Regions from separate parts of the Bradyrhizobium australafricanum genome, predicted to be linked through region 2. Evidence: riboswitches for the same ligand, from Rfam matches in the RefSeq annotation. Region 2 holds a riboswitch; the other holds the start of a gene.

Region 1 (10,415 bases), on a different contig from region 2:
TCCGCGATCGGCCCGCGAGCTCTTGATCGCGGCGATCGCCCGGCTCCCGGTCCTACATCTGGGCCGAGCGCCGCTTCATGGCGCCGATGCCGAGGAATGAGCCATTCACCGACGGATACTGGCTGGTGAATTCGAACGTATCGAAGCTTGGCGCTTCGAACTGCTTCAGCGCCTTCCAGAGCAGGGTGGTATCGGGACAGGCCTGGGAATGGATGTCATGATGCACGATGATGCGGGCGTGGGAACGCACCAGCAGATGATCCTGTAGCGCACCGCGCAGGCTGTGATCGCCGTCGATAAAGACGAAGTCGGGCTTCAGCCGGTCGACATGCGCACCGACCAGCGGCGAGGTCGAAAAATCCTGCATGTAGATCGGCTCGATAGCGGCCTGCTGCTGCAGCAGATCGAAATAAGTCGAGATAAAGGGCGTCGGCGCGATCGGATCGAGTGCAATCACGGTCTTGAGGTCGGCGCCGCTGTTCCTGAGCCACTCCGTCACCAGGATGAACATGCCGCCCCAGCGGCAGCCGATCTCCATGTACGAGGAGACGCCGGACGAATTGCGCGCAAGCCAGGCGAGGTATGGCGCAAGCTGGTTCGGGTATTGCCAAAGGTGGAGGCCCTTGCCGAAGCTCGGCGCCAGTTCCGGCGGCTGCTCATGAAGCAGTTCATCATTGAGCCCCAGCGCCGGGATGAATTCGCGTTCGAGGAAGTCCACGTCGGTACGTTGGGCCGAATTCAACCCGGCGATCGCATCGATCGCGTCACCGACGGCGACAGCGAGATCGGCGAAACGTTGGTATCGGTCGGTTTGGGCTAGCTGGGCGTTGAGCATCGGCGCAATCAGATCGGTGGGCTGACGAGGACACAAAGAGGCCGCAGGTCGTCGCGCCCCCGATGATTGAACGGATGGGGCGTCCGTCTCGGGCGCGAAATCTTGCATTCGGTCGCGAATGGTCCGCCTTCCCCACCGCATGCGTAAGCCGCTTCGGCATGGCGCGCCCGGCCTGTAGCCGGCATTCCTTTCAGCCGCTCGGAATCTTCCGCCGCACCGCCTCCACGCCGGCATCGGTCACGTTGTATCGGCGGCCCATCTCCGGGACGATCCAGCCCTTCTCGATCATTCCGGCAATGGTGCTCGGGCCGACGCCCGCGGGAAACGGACGGCGGTTGCGGATTGCGTCGATCGCGACCCGCTCGAGATGGGTGGCGACATGCGAGGGGCGCGCGCGAAACGCCTTTGCCATGATCAGGACCGACAGAACCTCGGCGCGCCGGCGCACCGCCGAAGCGCTGCGGGTCAGTTCGTTGCTGATCTCGAGAGCGTTCTTGCCGGCCTTGGCGAGTTCTCTGAGCTTCTCGTCCTCGTCAGAGCTCCAGCGCCGCACGATCCCCATCTGCCCCTCACCGCCTGGATACCCATCTCAAACCGATGCATACGCAGGCGGCGCTGATTTGCCATGTGACTTTCGGCACCTCTTGATGTGACGTCGGGGCCGTCGCCATCGGGACGGCCGATCGCGGGTGCCGCGCGATGCAGCACAAAGAGCATGATCCGATTGAATCGGATCATGCTCTCAATCCCCTTGCTTGGTGGCGTTTTGCTTGCGCGCGAAAACGCTTCAGTGCTTGCTGGGTTCAAGCGCGATGAGCACGCCGGTCGGCTCGGGCTCGTGCGGCCGAAGCGACGTCAGCTCCGGATCGCTCCACTCGGCGAGACTGACGACTTCGCCGGTCTGCCCCGGCATGTCGGAGGTCTGGGCGGGTTCGAGCACCTTGAGCCCGCTGGTGTCGACGAAGAATGTGTGCTCACCGAACACGCTGTTCAGTTGCGCCACGGCCGGGTGATCGTCTGGAAGCACCTGGGCATTCAGTTGCGTCATGGTCTGCTTGACTTGCGTGGAATTGAGTTTCATCCGCTGCTCCTTCTCGTTGGTTCCGGCCGCGATGGCTTCCTTGACAGGTTTCCTTGACAAGTTTTCCTTGGCTGGTTCCTCCCCGCCCGCACCCCACATCGGGGGCTTCAAGGTCTCGAACCGATCAGGCACCGAAACGTTCCGCACGCGCGACGCATTGACCGCCTGCGCGGTGGTTCCCCGCGTATCAGATCTGAAGTGCGACCCTGAAGTCACGCCTATCGCTACGAGACTGGAGGCTTCTTCCTTGCGAGCCCTTCCAGGTGCACGCGGCGCGCGGCGGATTTGCGCGCGCGCTCCCTGCTGCGGCAGGCCCGGCAGCGCACTGCCGCGGTAAATACATCGCCCTTGGCGGTCTCGTACCACCATTTCTGCTGCAACGGCGTCCAGACCTCGGCAACGCCGCAGTCCTTGCAGATGAAGGGCTCCGGTCGATAGGTTCCGCGCAGCACGAAATCGGGAGTCGAATAGCTGTTCGATGGCGCGAGCCGCGTCGTATCCACGGCAACCTCGTCGCGCGCCAGCGCAATCTTGTAGTCGCGGAGACGTTGCCGTTCAGCGGCGCGTTGCGCCTGGATGCGGCGCCATTCCTCGGCCTTGCGCCGCCTGGCTTCGATCTCTCCGTTCGTCTGCTTGCTGCGTTTCACGGCGGCACATCCGTCTGGGTCGAATGCCTTCGGCGCATCGACGAAGTAAATACCGGGCAGCACGACCTCGTCGATGATGACGTCATTGATGCGCTGCCGTTCTGCCGCCGGCTTGTCATAATTGCCGCAACATTGCGCGACCACAAGGTCGCGTGCGGGGAACACGTAGAAGCGCTGACGGCCGTCCGAGGCGGATGACTTCGGGATGCCCCTCAGGCCGCGCCTATGCCGGCCCCTGCTCCGCCGGCCGCATGCGGATCAGCGCGTCGAGCACGAGGACAAGAACCGGGCGCTGCTCGTCATTGACCAGCTCCGTCTTGAAGATCACGACAGCGTCGCGCCGCTCCGGCCTGATGGTGATCTTCTGGATCTGGGATTGGCCGGTGAGCGTGGCGCCGGGCCGAACCGGGCTCGGCAGGCGAATCTCGAAGCTCCGCCCGACGATCCCCGCCACCTTGGTCCAGATCGCCTCCACGACGAGCCGCTGATAGATCGCAATGGTGTTGAAACCGCTTGCGATCAGTCCGCCGAACGGGCCTGCCGCAGCCGCGACGGGATCGGCATGGATCGGCACCGGATCATATTTGCCGGCGAACTCCAGGATCTCGGCCTCGCCGATCGTGTAGCTGCCAAGCCTGAACGTCTGCCCCTCGGTGAGATCTTCCGCATACAGCATCGCGCGCCTCCATCCGTCGCGCGACGATAGACGAATGGTGCGGGCTTTCCATTACCCCGGACGTCATGAACTTCGCGCGTGATGCGCGAGCGACACCCGCCGCTCGCATATCGCCGCAGGTATCCCGCGCTATTGCAGCCGGGCCGCCCTCGCCTTTGCCGCCTTCAGCGTGTTCTCCATCAGGCAGGCGATCGTCATCGGGCCGACGCCGCGCGGCACCGGCGTGATCGCGCCGGCGACCTGCACCGCCTCGTCGAACGAGACGTCGCCGTACACCGCATAGCCGCCGTCCGGCTTCTCGACGCGCGTGGTGCCGACGTCGATGACGATGGCCTGCGGCTTGATCCAGTCGCCGCGCACGAGGCCGGCCTTGCCCACCGCACTCACCAGGATGTCGGCCTCGCGGCAGATCCTGCTGATGCCGCGGGTGTGGATATGGGTCTGCGTCACGGTCGCGTGCTCCTGCAGCAGCAACGCGGCCATCGGCTTGCCGACGATGTTGGAGCTGCCGATCACCACGGCATGGGCGCCGGTGAGGTCTGATCGGACCGACTTGATCAGCCGGAGACAGCCGAGCGGCGTGCACGGCACCAGCGCGTCATCGCCGTGAAACAGCCGGCCGGCGTTCAGGGCGTGCAGGCCGTCGACATCCTTGGCGGGATCGACCGCCGCCATCACGCGCAAGGCGTCGATATGCGCCGGCAACGGCAGCTGCACCAGGATGCCGTCGATATCGTCGCGCGCATTGAGCGCCTCTACTCTGGCAAGCAGATCGGATTCGCTGGCATCATCCGGCAGTCGTGCGACCTCGCCGCGCAGGCCGAGCCGCTCGGCCATCCTGACCTTGCTCTGCACATAGATCTGGCTCGCCGGGTCGCAGCCGACCAGCACGACCGCAAGCCCCGGCGCGCGGGGCAGCCGGTCGAGTTCGCCAGCAATCTTGTCGATGACAATTTGGGCATGTGCATGCCCATCGAGAATGTTCGCCGTCATGGCACCTCCGTTTCGAAGCGGTGCCCAGGCGCGCGGCGTTCAGTCTCTGCGCTCCCCGATGGTGGTCCATCCAAGCGCCAGTCGCGCAGATGGCGTGGTCATAGCCGCCCCGCCGGGCAAAGGCAATTCACGCTCTCCCGCGGGTCGAACGGCGACGAATTGCCCTCACTTTTGCCGGTGGATCGGTGCCGGGCGGGTCACCTCTGGGGGTAGGATTCGGGCAAGACTTGCGTTAAGTCTCGGCGCTTGCCGGGCTTTTCCGATCCCCGGCGCCATCCTTCCGGTCATCACGCCATTTCGGACATTTTCGACATGAGACATATCATCCTCGCGCTGGCGCTCTTCTGCCCGGCTGCCGCGCTTGCCCAAGGCACCACGCCGGCCCCCGCCGACGCAGACAAGCCGGCGGCGGCGACCTCGCAGCCGATGGTCGGCGACAAGCCGCTGGTCCAGGTCGGCAAGAAGTCGGCCGCCAAGAAGGGCGAGAAGCCTGCCGCGCCCGGCAAGCCGCAATCGGTCGCTCAGAAGCTTCAGGCCTGTCAGGACATCGACGACGCCACCAAGGAGCGGCTGATCTGCTACGACGAGATTTTCAAGCCGCAGCCGAAGCCGAAGGCTGCCCCGGCCAAGGGCGTCAACGATTGCCGCTTCGTGAAGGAAGAGGACGAGCGGCTGACCTGCTACAACGGCTTCGCGGACAAGATTCCGCGCCTGCCGCGCGAAAGGTAGCGGGCGGCGCTCGGACGCCTTCGCGCATCCGGCGACGTGCCTGATCGCGGACATGAAAATGCCGCCGCAAGTGTTTGCGGCGGCGGATCGATTGCCGGCTGCGGCAGCCTTTTCTTACCAGGTGCCGAAGCCACCGAAGAAGCCCATGCGCTGCTGCTGCGCGACGCGGTAAGGCTGATACATGCCGGGCTGCGCCAGCCGCATCGGCTGCTGGGGATGCGCATGGTAGCGCGCGACTTTGCGCTTCTTCGGCGCCTGAGACTGGGCCTGCGCCGGCTGCTCGGCCGGCTTTGCCTCGGCCGCGACCTTCTGCGCATCAGCCTTCTCCGGCGGAATGAACTGGGCGAACGTATTGCGGACGCGGGCTTGCGCCGACGCATCGCCCGTAGCCGACGGGATTGCCGCGGCGACCGCGTTGACCTGCGCCGGAACAATGGTCGGCAAATTGGTGTCGTAGACCACCCGCTCGGGCAATTTCTGGGTCGACTTGATGCGCACCATGGTCTTATCGACGCCCGGCGACGACAGTCCCTGGTTCTGACCGGCGACCACGGCCTCCTGCGGCACGATGGCATTGACGACGAAGAGCAGCGCGAGCAGCACTCCACCAACGAACAGGAAATAACGCGCCACAGGCATTTTGGTAGCTCCCCCCGCGCAGCAGGGCGCGGTTCATCTCGGCGCGACGACATCAGTCATCGCGCGGGCGATTTCATCGTCTGCGCATGATCACCCGGACGCTGTCCGCGCTCCCGCTAACGGCTGGTTTATTAGTTAGTTCCTGTCCGGCCGTTACGGTTCACCCGACAAGTCAATTCGCGGTCACTTTTTCGAGATGCCGGGAATTAGAGGCGGCTCGCCGTCACGACCGAACATTTCGCCTTGTTTGCGTTAACGTTGACGAACCCGACCAACATTTGCGAGTAGGTCTTGCGGCTTTTCATGGCGATGGTGTCGGAGATCAGCCGCTTGCGCTCGGTCAGCGGCCGACCGTCGCGGCGGATGAAGGCGCAGGCGATCTCGATATCCTTGACGGCGAAATCATTGGCATTGCGCAGCGTCAGGGTGACCAGCGCCTTCGAACCCAGCCCGCCGCGCCGCCACGATTGCGAGGCGATCCTCAACTTGTCCAGCGGCGACCTTTCAGCGCCGGGCCCGGACGCCTTGGCCTCCTCCGCCCCCTGTGGAGCGATGGCCACGCCGACGGTGGTCGGCTCGTCCGCCGGTGCGGCCAGCGCATCCTTGGCGGTCTGATTTGTGATTTGAGCTGGTTGCTCGCCGGTCGGGGCATTCTGCGCGGTGCGGATCATGGAGGACACCGGCCAGACGTCCTGGTCCCCGGCGTCGCTCGGCTCGGGGAGCATGAACCATGCGGCGATCCCGGCGAGCGCAATCAGCGGCAGCAGCAGGCTGGCGTAGAAGCCCCCTTCACCGAGACGTCCGGCGGCCAACCTCCGAAACGACGCCAAGCCGATCCGCATCGTCTTGCCCTCACCCTGGCAGCCTGATCGGGCCGCCCCCCCCCCCCACACAGAGAGGAAGCCGCACCGCGCGGCTTCCGGGACGGCCGCAGGTCGAGCGGCCACGCGAAGACAATCGCTGACGGCCGCAATGGTTTCATTCCGGGACGACAATCTTGGGCAGGCATAACGAGGGATGGTATCCCAGCGAACCGCTCGCTAGATTTGCGCCGCCCAAGAGCGAGTGCCGCGCACCGAACAGCGGCACGACAACAACAAGGAGATCGCAATGCCTGTCGTCACCTGGGACCACGTCCACCTGCGCAGTCCCGATCCCGAGGCCACCGCGACCTGGCTGCGCGACATTCTCGGCGGCGAGATCATCCGCGGCCCCGGCCGCATCGACGTCCAGCTCGGCGGCGCCAAGGTGTTCATTGCGGAGGTGACCCAGGGCGACGGCGTCAACGCCGCGCCGGTGACGCCCTATCAGGGGCTCGATCATTTCGGGCTCACGGTGAAGGACATCGACGCGGTCGCGGCCGAGATCAAGGCCAAGGGCGTCGAATTCACCAAGGAGCCGACCACGATCCGTCCCGGCGTGCGGATCTGCTTCATCCGTGGCCCGCAGGGCATCTCGATCGAACTGCTCGAGCGCGACCAGAAATACGTCTGAGCCACGCGTGCGGCGCTAAGTCATGCTGCCAGGCATGAAGCAGCGGATCGTCACGCCCATGTAGCTCGGAATCGGCCAGACCATGGCGCGACCGACCCGGTTGGGCTCGGTGACCACGGCCTCGTCGGGGACATCGATCCACGCCCCGTCGAGGCGCACACGATAGTGCCCGTCCTTGGATTCCCAGTCGACATCGCTGACCGCTGTGCCGTCGGCATCCGAACAGCACGGCCCTTTGCCGCTGCGCAGGCCGTCGAACCACTCCTTCAGCGGCGAATTGGCGTAGCGGCCGTCGGGATCGCGCGCCTGCGCGATTCGCATGGCCGCGACCAACACCAGCGTTATCAGCACGAGGGATGCGATCATGTGGCCCGCATAACGGGCCGAAGTTCCATTGAGCCTGCGAGGGCGTGCCCAATGGCCGCCGGATTCAATCCAGTCAGACATGTGTTTGCTCCAGCACTCACCGGCCAGTGCAACCAGAGCTATGCATTTCGCGGGCCACTTTGATTCGCGCGTACGGTCCGCTGTCATTGCGCCGTCACACTGCCTGGCAGGAACCGAGGGTCACCCGAACGCGGGACACCCGGGAATCAACCTGCCGCATTGCACGAGGTTGCTCGCTTTGGCATAAAAAACCAACTGGCTTGCCATGGGCGCGGCGGCCAGCAATCGGGACGTCATGAAGAACGGACTTTACTCAATTCACGTCACCCTGCTGGACGGTCGCGTCGGCAAGGGCAGCGGCGTCATTCTCTTCCGCGACGGCCAGATACTGGGCGGCGACGCCTATCTTTACTACACCGGCAGCTACACGGTGAAGGGCGATGCATTCAAGGGCGAAATCCTTGTGCAACGCCACACGACGCCGCGCGACACCGACAACCCGCTGTTCGGCGGGCCCGCGCCCGTCGGCATCGGCGTCTCCGGCACCTTCACCGACACCCGCGGCACCATGAGCGGGACCGCACTGGTCGGCAAGGCGAGCCTCATCTTCGGCGCCACGCTGCACAAGCTCGCGGATATCAATTAGCGGTTTGAAACCATTAGACCTGCCATCCCCGCGCAAAGGCTTCGCCTTTGGCGCTGGAGGAGCGCGCCCTTGCGCGCGTCTCGAAGGGTCGACGGCCATCAGCCGGGCCGAGCATTCTTTGAGACGCGCTTCGCGCTCCTCACGATGACGGAGTCAGAGCGAGCGCTCGTCCCGCCCTACTCCGCGGCCTGCTCCAGCGGCGCGACGCGCGGCAGGATCATCTGGATGCGTGTGCCGTTGCCCGGTGCGGAATCCAGCGAGAGCCGGCCGCCGAGCCGCGTGGTGACGATGCTGTAGACGATGTGCAGGCCGAGCCCGGTGCCGCCCTGATCGCGCCGCGTCGTGAAGAACGGATCGAAGGCGCGGCGGCGCACGTCGAGGCTCATGCCGCAGCCATTGTCGGCGAAGATCACCTCGACATTGTCGCCGCCGGCGGCGTGGACCTGGATCTCGACCTCGCCGGCCTTGCCGTCCGGGAACGCATGCGCAACCGCGTTGAGAAACAGATTGGTCAGCACCTGGCCATACGGTCCCGGATAAGAGTTCATGATCAGGTTCGGCTCGCAATCGACATTGAGCGTCAGATTGTGCTTGCGCAGGCCGGGCCTCAGACTCATCACCACCTGCTCGGTGAGATCGCCGAGGTCGAAGGTGCGCTGGTCCGAATAGTTGCGGTCGGCGGCGACCTGCTTGAACGACTGGATCAGCTCCGCGGCGCGGTTGAGATTGGCGACGAGTTGCGAGGAGGCATCGCGCGCCGTGTTCAGGAAATCGTTGAGGCTGGAGCGGCGCAGGTCGCCGCGCTCGACCTGGGTGGCGAAATTCGCGGTCTTGCGCTCCAGCGCGGACGCCACCGTCAGGCTGATGCCGACGGGATTGTTGACCTCATGGGCGACGCCGGCCACCAGGCGGCCGAGCGCGGCGAGCTTTTCGGCCTCGATCAGCGAATTCTGGGTTTCCCGCAGATTGCGCAACGCGGCCTCCGCGGAATCCCTCGCCTTGCGCATCTCCTGCTCGGAGCGCTTGCGCTCGCCGATGTCGAGCGCGACCGTGACGATGTTCTCGATCTCGCCTTGCGCGTCGAGGATCGGCAGCTTGTTGACCAGCCATTGCCGCATGTTGCCGGCGACGTCCTTGTACTCCTCTTCATAGAAGCCGAGCTCGCGCCGCGCCGACAGGACGCGCTTGTCGTTCTCATCGGTCTTCGCCGCGCCATAGCGCGACATCAGCTCGCCGGTGGTCTGGCCGATCGCGTCCTGCGGCTCGATGCCGAAGATTCCCGCCATGTAGCGGTTCATCAGCACGTAGCGCAGGTCGCGGTCCTTGACGTTGATGACGGCGGGCACGGTGTCGATGACCATCTGCAACAGCCGACGGCCTTCGGCGATCGCGTCTTCGGCGCGCTTCTGGTCGGTGATGTCGCGCACCGTGCCCTCGTAGCGGATCACTTCGCCCTCGTCGTTGCGGACGACGGTCGCCGAATCGGACAGCCACAGCACGGTGCCGTCGCTCGCGCGCACCTGGTACTCGTAGTCGCGCACCGTGCCGTCGCGCTGCATCAGCTGCTGGTACTGCTCGCGCGCCGCCGGATCCACGTAGACGGTGGTGGCGATGTCGTCGATGCCCTTGATCAGGTCCTGCGGCGCGGCATAGCCCATCATCCGCGCCAGCGCCGGATTGGCGTTGAGCAGCGCGCCGCCCGGCGTCGTGACGTAGATGCCCTCGACCGACGCCTCGAACAGCTTGTGGTAGCTCTCCTCGGCGAGCCGCTGCTCGGCGAGCGCGCGCAGCGCTGCCTCGCGCGCGCTGTCGGCGTCGACCAGGGTCTGGCGGAACACTTCGGCGGCGCGCGCGATATCGCCGATCTCGTTGTCGAGGTCGGCGCCGGGAATGAACGCGCTCTTCTCGCCGCCGGCGACCTTGCGGATCGAGCCCGCGATCCTGGCGAGCGGGCGGACGGTGCGGCGAACCACCAACACCGACGCGAACAGGCCGATCAGCACACCCGCCGTGCCGAGCACGATGCTCTGCCATTTTGCTTCGGCCAGCGTCCGGGCAAAATCGCGCGACAGCACGTGGCCGCGGCGAGAGCTGAGCTCGCGCAGCAGCTCGGTGACCTTCTGGATCAACCGGCCTTCGGCGCCGAGCACCTCCTTGTCGATGTCGGCGATCTGGCCCTCGCGCACCGAGACCGCGATGATCGCCTCGGCATAATTGCCGACAGCGCCGCGCAGCGCGGGATCGGAGATGGTCATCGCCCGCATGCTCTGCGCGGCCTGCTCGGCAGC
Region 2 (10,415 bases):
GGCTGCGACGAGGTCCTTCACCTCATGCGTATCCAGCGCGCGCGGCACTGGCCATCGCTCGCTATGGGCGATCGCGCTCGGCGCCACCGGCGTCCAGGCATCCCAGTCCTCGATCTCGGCGGTGCGCTCGAGCGGGCGATCGCCCTCCCAGGGCCGGCTCGCGCGCGCCTTGCGGCCGGAATGGCCGAGCTGGATGCCGGCGACCGCGTTCTGCTGCTTGATGAAGCCGACGAGGCGGCTGAGCGGCGCGATGAACTTGTCGTCCCAGATGCCGAGATCGCCGATCGTGCCGCAGCCGCGCCGCTCGACCTTGGTCGATTCGACGATCACGAGACCGGCGCCGCCGGCGGCGAACTTGCCCGCATTCATCAGATGCCAGTCGGTCGGAAAGCCCTTCTCGGCGGAATATTGGTGCATCGGCGGCACCACGATGCGGTTCTTCAGCGTGACGCCGCGGATCGTCATTGGCGAAAACAGCAGCATGTCGGACATCGCTTCCTCATTATGCGTCGTTACCCAGCGTGCGGGACCGACCTTGTGTTTGGCGCGGACGATATACGCACCGTGCGATGGCCGATAGAGGCGCGCGGACGGTCGCAATTGGCCGCTCAAACAGATCGCGGCAGGTTCGCGATGCCTGTTCCCTCGCGGCGATTTTTCGCGAGCACAGGAAATGATGATCGCGATGCGTGTTGTCCCCGGTAACCCGAGGAGGGACACTCATGAGAACCCGCACAATCGCACTGCTCATCGCCGGTGCCATGGCAACCGGCCCGATACTGGCGCAGCACGCGGCTGCCCAGAACCTGCAAAACGAGGCCGACAAGGGCGCCAAGACCCGCAACTCCGGTGAATCCGGTTATGTCGGCGATCAGGACAGGCCCGGCGCGGCCGCAACGCCTCCGGGACGCCCCGACACGGCCGCCGGTTCCCCAAACGCCACGACGTCTCCGAGCGCTCAAAGTTCCGGAACCGGGATCGCCGGCGCGCCGGGCAACAAGAGCGGGCCGCCCGCCAAGCAAGGCACGGTCGGCTCGAACTCGCAGAACCTGCATGTCCAGGAACAGGATCCGTCGAACATCAAGGGACAACCAGGCAACAAGAGCGGCCCACCCGCAAAGCGCTAGGCTGCGCGCCATGCTGACCAGGCGGCCGTGAACCGGAATGGCGCCGGCAAAGCTCGCTGGACCCGATCGGCGCCGGTTCGAAACGGACCGTTGATCGAGTCGCTCAGATATTATTGAGCGGCCTTCCGGCTCGCGGAGAGGTCGGTTGGGCAATTTGCGCCGCATTCAATCGATTTCTTCTGGTCAGCAACGCGCCATACCAGCAACGCGACCAGGACAATGATGGTGACGGTGAGCTTGGCCAATGCGTCGTGGTTCAATGTCGGCTCCGCAGAACAATCGGCATAACGAAAAAATTAGCTGCAAGCAGAAATGTGACCCCGGCACCTTATGGGGCCGAAGGCCGACGCTGGGGACGTCCACCGGACCCGCATTCGATTCGGGCCGGCCGACGTCATGATGGTACGGTCCTGGCGCGGTCTGCAAGCTTCTCAGTCTGCATGGCAGCATGGCACGGCCGGCCGCAGCCGGTTGGAACATTGTCATCGATGTGCGGTTCAGTGGCTGTCCTCTGATTCATTGCCCCAGAGGCACACACCACCTCCTGCGGCCCCAGCCGTCACGCTGGGGCCGCAAATCATTGGAGCTGCACGCGGACTGCTGTTGGTTGCGGGGTGAGTGAACGATCTCCGAGAGCCACGATCGATTTGCGCGGGCGCGCCCGCAAATGACGCTACTTGCCGACCTCGTACACATCGGGATCAAAGCTCGAGCTCGGATGGGCGAACGCGTGGCGCAGCGCCGGCGACATCGGGACGTTGTAATTGATGCCTTTCGGCGGGGTCGGCGCTTCCAGCCATTTCCTGTACATGACCTCGATCTCGGGGCTCTTGTAGAGCTCCGCCGTGGCGCGGTCGGCGAGCGCCTTGAACGGGGTGTCCTCCCTGCGCAGCATGATGCCGAACGGCTCTGCCTTCGAGAACGCCTCCTCGCTGATCATGTAGAGCGAAGGCTGCTTCGACCGCGCGATCGCAACCGCAAGCTGGACGTCGTCGAGCGCGTAGGCCTGGGCCCGATCGGTTTCCAGCATCAGGAACGCCTCGGCCTGGTCCTTGGCCGGGAGAACGTTGATGCCGAGCTTGCGTTCGGTGTTGACCTTGATGAGCTGCGTGAGGTTCACCGAGCCCGCAACAGCCGTGACCGACTTGCCCTTGAGGTCGTCGATCGTGTTGATGCCAGCGGATTTCTTGGCGGCAAACCGTGTCGCGCTGAGGAAGTGCGTGTTGGTGAAGGTCACCTGCTTCTGGCGGTCCGCGCTGTTGGTGGTCGCCGAGCAATGCAAATCGATCGTGCCGTTGACCATTAGCGGAATGCGGTTCGACGAGGTCACCGGGAGGTAGTCGACGGCGATGTCAGATACGCCGAGCTCCTTCTTCACGGCATCGACGATCTTCAGGCAGATGTCGAGCGCAAAGCCGATCGGCCGCTGATTGTCGTCGAGATAGCTGAACGGAACGGAAGCCTCCTGAAAGCCGAGCGTGACCTTCTTCGTCTCCTTGATCTTCTGCAGCGTGCCCGACAGCTCCTCGGCCGCCGCCGGGCTTGCGGCGAGCGTGAGAGCGAAGAGCATGGCGGGCAAACGCATCGGCGGCTCCTGTGCGGTGATCAGGCGGCGGTGATAGCGCACGCATGAACCCGGAGCCAGATGACGGTGTGTCTAGCAGCTATCGCACTTTGCTATGGTCCGCCTGCCAAAGTCGCACCCGCAGCCGCGACGCATCTCTAGCGCTGCGCCCCACCCTCGAGCAGGCGATCGCCGACCAGGCGGACCGCGCCACGGGTCCAGGAATAATCGGCGCCCATCCGCAGGCCGCTGTCGCCGCGTGAGACGACCGCGCCGCTGCGGGCGTCGCGCAGCTGGAAGCCGATCGTGTATTCGGTCCGGCTGACCCGCCTGATCACGCCGATCAGCGATTGATCGGCGCCGAGCTGCTGTGCAATCGCGGCCTCGCAGCCATCGCAGTCGCGCAGCGCACGTGCCTTGACGGGCTCCGCGGTCGCGCCGCCGGTATCGACCAGGCGGTAGCGGCCCGACTGCGCAAGCCGGTCACGCACGCCCTTGGTCACATCGGCGAGGTAGGCCGCATCGGCGTCGGCAAGACCGGATGCCGGCGCCGCGGAGGTGTCCTCAAGCTCGAATTCGAACACCGCAAGCCCGATCGGCGCAACCGTGGCGATCTGCGCCGGCGGCGACACGCCCGCGAGGACGCCGCGCACCTCGCGCGACACGAACATCCGCGCATGGTCCCATGCCTCGTCATTGTCGCCGCGAAACGTGTAGAGCTTTTCGTACAGCACGCGGCTCCCTTCGAAATCGATGACCGCCACCTTGGCCCACTGCACCAGTGTGCTCATCTTCTGCACGCCGCCGACCACCTTGATCCGGGCCTCGCCTGCGGGCGCCGCTGCTGACACCAGGCGATAGCGCGGCTCCGCGGCGACGTCGGCGCGCAACGCGCGCATGAACGCGTCGAGCCGCTTCTGATGCGCGGCAGTCTGATCGAGGACCTCGCCTGAGGTGTCGACATAACTGAAATCATCGATGCTGACGCCAAGCTGAGATGCCGGCACCGTGCCGGTTTCGGCGCGCAGTGGACAAGGTCCGGCCAGAAGGCCGATCAACGCGAGGGCGAGCAAGACAAGACGGGATTGACGCATGGTCTGGGCCTTTCGGGTGCTGGCGCGGGCGGGTCGGTCGCATCCTGGGCCAACTGGCCGCCGCGCCGCAGCGGAGTGCCTCCCGCCCCGTGCCGGGAAAATTTCACGACGATGGTCCGCGCCGAAAGAACGCCTATGGCAACGCTTCTCGACGCCTCCGTTCTGCCGTTTAATGTGCGTGACGGCCCTGCCCGCGATCGCGCGCCGAAGCCCGCCTTCGATCTTGAGGATACGCCAATGTGGAATTGGTTCGGAAGCGATCTGAAACTGCGGCTGACGTTGCGCGTGGCTATCGTCTCGACGCTCTGCTTTGCCGTCATCTCCGGCTATTTCCTGATCGAGGCCGACCGCTCGGTGCGCGGGCGGATCGCGGCCGTTGCCGATGTCGCCGCCAAGACGCTGGAGCTGCAGCAGAGCAAGATCCAGTGGCTGAACAATGCGCGTTCCGACTTTCCCGATCTCGACAGCGTTGCCGCGACGGTCATGACGCCGGGACTGTGCATCGCCTTTCGCAGCAATAGCGGCGAGATCAGCCAACGCTTCTGCGGCGGCGCGCAGACTGACACGGCCGCGCCGCCGCTGGCCTTCGCGGCGCTCTATCGCCGCCTGTTCGATCCCGGCCGCGAGGCGGTGCAGCAGGTGGTTTCGCGCGGCATTGCCGTCGGCGAAGCGGTGGCCTGGATCGATCCGGCGGTGCCGACCGCCGAGGCCTGGCACGATGCCGGCCGGCTGATGGCGGTGTTCATGATCGCGCTGCCGCTGCTCTGCGCTTTGGTCTATGCGGCGCTGGCGCGCGCGCTGCGTCCGACGCGGCAGATCCGCGACGGGCTCGAGCGGATCGCTGCGGGCGACCTCGCCGCGCGCCTGCCGCCGTTCGATCTCGCCGAACTGTCCGCGATCGGCGACGTCTTCAACCAGCTCGCCGAGCGCCTCGCCGCCGCGCTTTCCGACCGCAACGCGCTGACGCAGAAACTGATCCTGGTGCAGGACGAGGAGCGCCGCCACCTCGCGCGCGAGCTGCATGACGAGTTCGGGCAGTCGCTGGCCGCCATCCGTGCGCTCGCCGCCTCAGCGCGCCAGACCGCGGCGGCGGATTGCCCGCCTTTGCTCGCCGAATGCGACGGCATCGCGCGGACAGCGACCGACATGATGGAGACGTTGCGCGGCGCCCTCTTCCGGCTCCGCCCGCCCGATGTCGACGAACTCGGACTTGCGGCCAGCCTCGAGGGCCTGGTCGCCGGCTGGAACGGCCGCAGCCGCGGACAGCCACGGTTCGAGATCACCATATCGGGATCGTTCGAGCGCCTTGTCGCCTCCGTCAGCGCCAATCTCTACCGCATCGTGCAGGAGGCGCTCACCAACGCCGCCAAGCATGCCGGCGCCACGCGCGTGATGCTGCGGCTTGAGATGCGCGAGGCGGCGCCCGGCGGCGGCGACAGCGCGATCGTGCTCGCGATCGACGATGACGGCCAGCCCGGCGATCCCGATCCCAAAGGCGATTCCCAACTCAGGTCCGGCCTCGGCCTGCTCGGCATGCGCGAACGGGTCGCCGCGCTGGGCGGGCGGCTCAGCTTCGAGACCGGACAGCCCAACGGCTCCTCGCTCCGCGTCATCGTTCCCGTCGCGGTTAGCCGAGCGGCCGCACCGGTGGTGGAGCGTGCGGCATGAGCCATACGGCGCGCACCATCATGCTGGTCGACGACCACGCCGTCGTTCGGGAAGGCTACCGGGCGATGCTGCAGAAGCAGCCGGGCCTCAGCGTCGTCGCCGAAGCCTCCGACGGCGTCGAGGCCTACCGCCTCTACAAGGAGACCGGGCCCGACCTCGTCATCATGGACCTGTCGATGCCCGGCATCGGCGGCATCGAGGCCATCCGCCGCCTCCGGCAGTGGGACAGGCGTGCAAAAATCCTGGTGTTCACCATGCACCAGAACGCGGCCTTTGCCGTGCAGGCGATCCGCGCCGGCGCGAGCGGCTATGTCACCAAGACCAGCCCGCCGGAGACGCTGGTGCACGCCGTGATGGATGCGCTGTCGGGCAAGATCGCGATCAGCCCGGATATCGACCACGAGCTCGCGCTCAGCCACCTTGCCGGCGAGACCAAGGCAGCCGACCTCCTGACCGCGCGGGAATTCGAGGTGCTGCGCATGCTGCTCGCAGAAAACACCACCGAGGAGATCGCCGAGGCGCTGCACCTCAGTCCCAAGACGGTCGCGAACCTGCATTCCCTTATCAAGGACAAGCTCGGCGTCGGCACCGATATCGAGTTGGTCCGCCTCGCGCTGCGGCAAGGCATCCTGACGCAGATCGATCTCGGCGAGCGCTGACCCGCGGCGGCGCCAGCAACCAACCCTTGCGAGCCGGCCGGGGATTGGATAGCCTTCCGCTCGCGATGAGCTTCGCAAGCTCATTCGCCCCTCGCGCGACTGGCGAGCTTACGTGGAATTGACCACGGTGAAGCGCGAAGGGTTCCAACGCCGTTCGCCTGGGCAACCCGTTCAGCTGATGATCCAGCGTCTTAGGGAGCCCGGACCATGCCGTCATTCCGCAATGAACTCCACCTCAACGATTCCGAAGTTGCCCTTGCACTCGAGGGCGAAGAGCGCCGCCAGCAAGACGGCGTCGAGCTGATTCCGTCGGAGAACTACACCTATCCCGAGGTTCTCGAGCTGCTGGGATCGGTGTTCACCAACAAGTATTCCGAGGGCTATCCGGGACGCCGCTATTACGGCGGCCAGGAATTTACCGACCAGATAGAGAACCTTGCCCGACAGCGCGCTTGCGCGCTGTTTCGCGCCGAACATGCCAACGTTCAGCCTCTGTCCGGGTCGCCGATGAACCAGGCCGTGTATCTCGGCCTGCTGCAGCCCGGCGATACGATCTTGGCGATGGACCTGTCACACGGCGGCCATCTCACCCATGGCGCGCCGGTGTCGCACATGGGGCGGCTCTTCAACTTCGCCCGCTACAAGACGCAGCCGTCAAACGGCGGCGCCATCGATTTCGATAAGCTCCGCGCCATGGCCCGGCACGTCCGCCCGAAGCTGGTGCTGTGCGGCTACAGCTCTTATCCGCGCGATCTGGATTATGCGTCCTTCAAGAGCATCGCCGATGAGGTGGGTGCACTGACCATGGCCGACGTCAGCCATTACGGCGGCCTGATCGCCGGCAATGCCTTGCGCAATCCGCTCGATGCGGGTTTCGACGTGATGACGACGACATCGCACAAGACGCTTCGCGGGCCGCGCGGCGGCATCGTTCTCTGTCGCCGGGAGTTCGCCGGCAAGATCGACGCGTCGGTGTTCCCGGGGCTGCAGGGAGGTCCGCACATGAACGTTGTGGCCGGAACCGCGGTCACGCTGAAGAAGGCATCGACGTCCGATTTTCAGGCCTATGCAAGACTGGTCATGCGCAACGCGAAGGTCCTGGCCGAAGCGTTGATGGAACGCGGCATGACGTTGATCACCGGCGGAACCGACAATCACATGATGGTTGTGGATACGGTGGCCAGCGTCGGCGTGGACGGCGGCGCGGCCGAGAACATCCTCGACGCCGTCGGGATCACCGCAAACAAGCAGATCATTCCCGACGATCCGCGTCCGCCGCTCAAGCCGAGCGGCATTCGCCTCGGGACGCCGGCGGCGACCACGCGCGGCATGGGCGAGCCCGAAATGCGCCTGATCGCCGAACTCATTGCGGAATCCCTCCGGTCGAAGGGCGATGCAGCGGTCGTCAAGCGACTGAGGTCGAACAGCGTCGAGATGTGCCGCGCTTTCCCCGTTCCGGGGATCGCACCGCCCTCATAGGCGGCCGACCCGCATTCCTGTTCCGCATTCGTCGCGTCACTCGGCAGGTCGTGAAGGTTCCCGGGGGAAGGACCGGAACGGAAATTGATGCTGTTCGTTGGACCGCATGATCTCGAAGACGGAGCGTCCAACGCCGTGACCCGGAAAACCTTGCAAGCACGCTCGGAACAGGCGCTCGTCGTCATCATTCTCAGCACCGGTGCGCTGATCGGTTACCTCGGCCTGGCGCTGTCCAGGATGTGAGAGCGACGCCGGCGGGCACCAAGCCGCCGGCGGGCGTCAGGCCGCGGCAAGCATCAAGTCGCTTGGTGCGCTGAAAGCTAGTGCGTGCGTGCCACTGAGTTGCCCGACGCGGCAAGCCAAGCCCCGCAGCAAAATATAGGGTGAAAAGAGCAAGGCTCGGACAGATCATGTCGCGAGAATGCGGATGTTTGACGCACAAGCGACGACACCCGCCGTCGTCCCGGCGAAGGCCGGGACCCATTACCCCAAATCTCAATTGTTGCGCGACGCTGGGGCCACGATCCCGTTCCTGATCAAATGCGGTGGTTATGGGTCCCGGCCTTCGCCGGGACGACGGTGGTGTGCGCGGGAACAGTCTCGCGATGAATGCAACGCCACGTACAATCCACACACCGGTCACTGAAATCGAGGACATTGCCGCCTGCCCGCAATTCTCGTACACGGTTTCATGCAATGACCTCGCAATTCTCTCCCAACTCCGTCGACGTGCTGCTGTTCGATATCGGCCGCGTCGTGCTCGACATCAACTTTGACAAGGTGATGGCGCACTGGGCGCAGCATGCCGGCTGTGCGCCCGCCGAGCTCGCCACGCGCTTTGTCGTCGACGACAGTTTCAAGCATCACGAGATCGGCCGGATCGACGACGCGGCGTTCTTCGAAAGCCTGCGCCGGACGCTCGGCATCAACATCACGGACGCCCAGTTCCTCGAAGGCTGGAATGCGATCTTCACCGGCGAGATGCCGGGCATCGCCCCGCTGCTCGCGGCGGCCGCCGAGCGGATGCCGCTCTACGCCTTCTCCAACACCAATCCGGCCCATGTCGCGCATTTCTCGGTCACCCATGCCGAGCTGCTCAGCCATTTCCGCAACGTCTTCCTGTCCTCGAGCATCGGCTTCCGCAAACCCGACGCCGAGGCCTACGATCATGTGGTAAAAGCCATCGGCGTGCCGGCGTCGCGGATCCTGTTCTTCGACGACCTGGCCGCCAATATCGAAGGTGCGCGGGCGCGCGGCCTTCATGCTATCCACGTGACGTCGACGGATGACGTGGCAAGGGCTTTGACCGCACTTGGAATTTGAACATTAAGAATTGAGGAGCTCTGAGCGTGGCCCTGATGCCGGTTGCCGATGCCCTGTCCGCCGTCCTCGCCGGCGCCGAACCGCTGCCGGAGGAGATGGTCGCGCTCGATGCCGCCTACCACCGCACGCTTGCGCACGACCTCGCGGCGCTCCGCACCCAGCCGCCGCAGCCGATGTCGGCGATGGACGGCTATGCGGTGCGCGCCGCCGATGCGGCTGATCTAAAGGCCCGGCTCAAGGTGATCGGCGAAGTCGCCGCCGGCCGGCCGTTCGAGCGGACGGTCGGCGCCGGCGAGGCGGTGCGGATCTTCACCGGCGGCGTGATCCCCAATGGCGCCGACGCGGTGATCATCCAGGAGGACACCGCCGTCGACGGCGACCACATCACGATCACTGAGGCCGCCAGCGTCGGGCGGCACATCCGCCCGGCTGGGGTCGACTTCCGTGCGGGCGAGGTGCTGCTCGCCGGCGGCAGCCGCCTGTCCGACCGCGCGCTGTCGCTGGCGGCCGCCATGAACTATCCGGAACTTGCGGTGCGCCGCCGCCCGAAGGTCGCGGTGCTGGCGACCGGCGACGAGCTGGTGATGCCGGGCTCGCAGCCCGGCCCCGGCCAGATCGTCTATTCCAACGGCTACGCGCTGCGAGCGCTGGCGCGCGCCGAGGGCGCCGAGACCGTCGACCTCGGCGTTGCCGCCGACACGGTGGAGGCGACCACGGCGGGCATCCGCCGGGCGCGCGAGGCCGGTGCCGATGTCCTGATCACGACAGGCGGCGCCTCGGTCGGCGACCACGATCTCGTCAAGCGGTCGCTGGAAGCCGAGGGCGTCGACATGACGTTCTGGCGGATTGCGATGCGGCCCGGCAAGCCGATGATGCATGGCCGGCTCGGCGCGATGCGGGTGATCGGCCTGCCCGGCAATCCGGTGTCGTCCTATGTCTGCGCCTTCCTGTTCCTGGTGCCGTTGATTCGGGCGCTGAGCGGCCGGAAAGTGATTCATCATCGCCGCACGAGCGCCCTGCTCGGCCGCGACCTCGCCGCCAACGACCAGCGCGAGGACTATCTGCGTGCACGGCTCGAAGCGCGCGAGGACGGCACGTTGATCGCAACGCCGGTGACGCAGCAGGACTCGTCGTTGCTCGGGAATCTCGCTGCGGCACGGGCACTTCTCGTGCGCCCGCCGTTCGCGGCGGCGGCCGTCGAAGGCAGCGAATGCGAGATCCTGACACTGCCCGAATAGGGTTTTCGCGCCCCGCCGATTGTGCGTTGCCCGACACGTTCACCGGAAATTAAGTGGTTGCGGAACACATATCGAACATATAGTGTCCGTTCATGATTTGTTTCTAGTACTGGTGTCTACAATCGGGAAGCCGCGTGGAAGCAGGTGCATCGAGCGCATGCTCATGAGGTCAGGCCCGGCCTGCAGGCCCCACCAGAAGAGTCTCGGAATCGAACGACGCTATCAACCGGGGGAATACTCGAGATGCTCACGCGCAAACAGTA

What was found. Region 2 has a riboswitch for ZMP and ZTP ahead of glyA (serine hydroxymethyltransferase). Riboswitches for the same ligand answer to the same signal wherever they lie in the genome.
Region 1: another riboswitch for ZMP and ZTP. It lies ahead of J6525_RS21725 (bifunctional 5,10-methylenetetrahydrofolate dehydrogenase/5,10-methenyltetrahydrofolate cyclohydrolase); the one in region 2 lies ahead of glyA (serine hydroxymethyltransferase).

What each region holds. Positions count from the first base shown of each region.
Region 1 covers NZ_JAGKJL010000023.1:113,917-124,331, reverse strand. The annotation lists gene J6525_RS21755 (alkane 1-monooxygenase) at 1-26, shown strand, start outside; gene J6525_RS21750 (class I SAM-dependent methyltransferase) at 53-835, opposite strand; gene J6525_RS21745 (SANT/Myb-like DNA-binding domain-containing protein) at 1,026-1,397, opposite strand; gene J6525_RS21740 (hypothetical protein) at 1,623-1,916, opposite strand; gene J6525_RS47275 (zinc-ribbon domain containing protein) at 2,141-2,728, opposite strand; gene J6525_RS21730 (MaoC/PaaZ C-terminal domain-containing protein) at 2,787-3,239, opposite strand; gene J6525_RS21725 (bifunctional 5,10-methylenetetrahydrofolate dehydrogenase/5,10-methenyltetrahydrofolate cyclohydrolase) at 3,369-4,232, opposite strand; ZMP/ZTP riboswitch at 4,248-4,327, opposite strand; gene J6525_RS21720 (hypothetical protein) at 4,545-4,961, shown strand; gene J6525_RS21715 (hypothetical protein) at 5,076-5,600, opposite strand; gene J6525_RS21710 (hypothetical protein) at 5,807-6,442, opposite strand; gene J6525_RS21705 (VOC family protein) at 6,711-7,094, shown strand; gene J6525_RS21700 (hypothetical protein) at 7,110-7,541, opposite strand; gene J6525_RS21695 (GrlR family regulatory protein) at 7,777-8,127, shown strand; gene J6525_RS21690 (PAS domain S-box protein) at 8,304-10,415, opposite strand, start outside.
Region 2 covers NZ_JAGKJL010000042.1:50,538-60,952, reverse strand. The annotation lists gene J6525_RS30785 (NADH:flavin oxidoreductase/NADH oxidase) at 1-492, opposite strand, end outside; partial or broken gene J6525_RS30780 (hypothetical protein) at 942-1,127, shown strand; gene J6525_RS30775 (hypothetical protein) at 1,238-1,387, opposite strand; gene J6525_RS30770 (amino acid ABC transporter substrate-binding protein) at 1,801-2,712, opposite strand; gene J6525_RS30765 (DUF3280 domain-containing protein) at 2,850-3,785, opposite strand; gene J6525_RS30760 (sensor histidine kinase) at 4,023-5,453, shown strand; gene J6525_RS30755 (response regulator transcription factor) at 5,450-6,112, shown strand; ZMP/ZTP riboswitch at 6,198-6,283, shown strand; gene glyA (serine hydroxymethyltransferase) at 6,320-7,591, shown strand; gene J6525_RS30745 (hypothetical protein) at 7,679-7,834, shown strand; gene J6525_RS30740 (HAD family hydrolase) at 8,288-8,914, shown strand; gene J6525_RS30735 (molybdopterin molybdotransferase MoeA) at 8,941-10,152, shown strand; gene lexA (transcriptional repressor LexA) at 10,396-10,415, shown strand, end outside.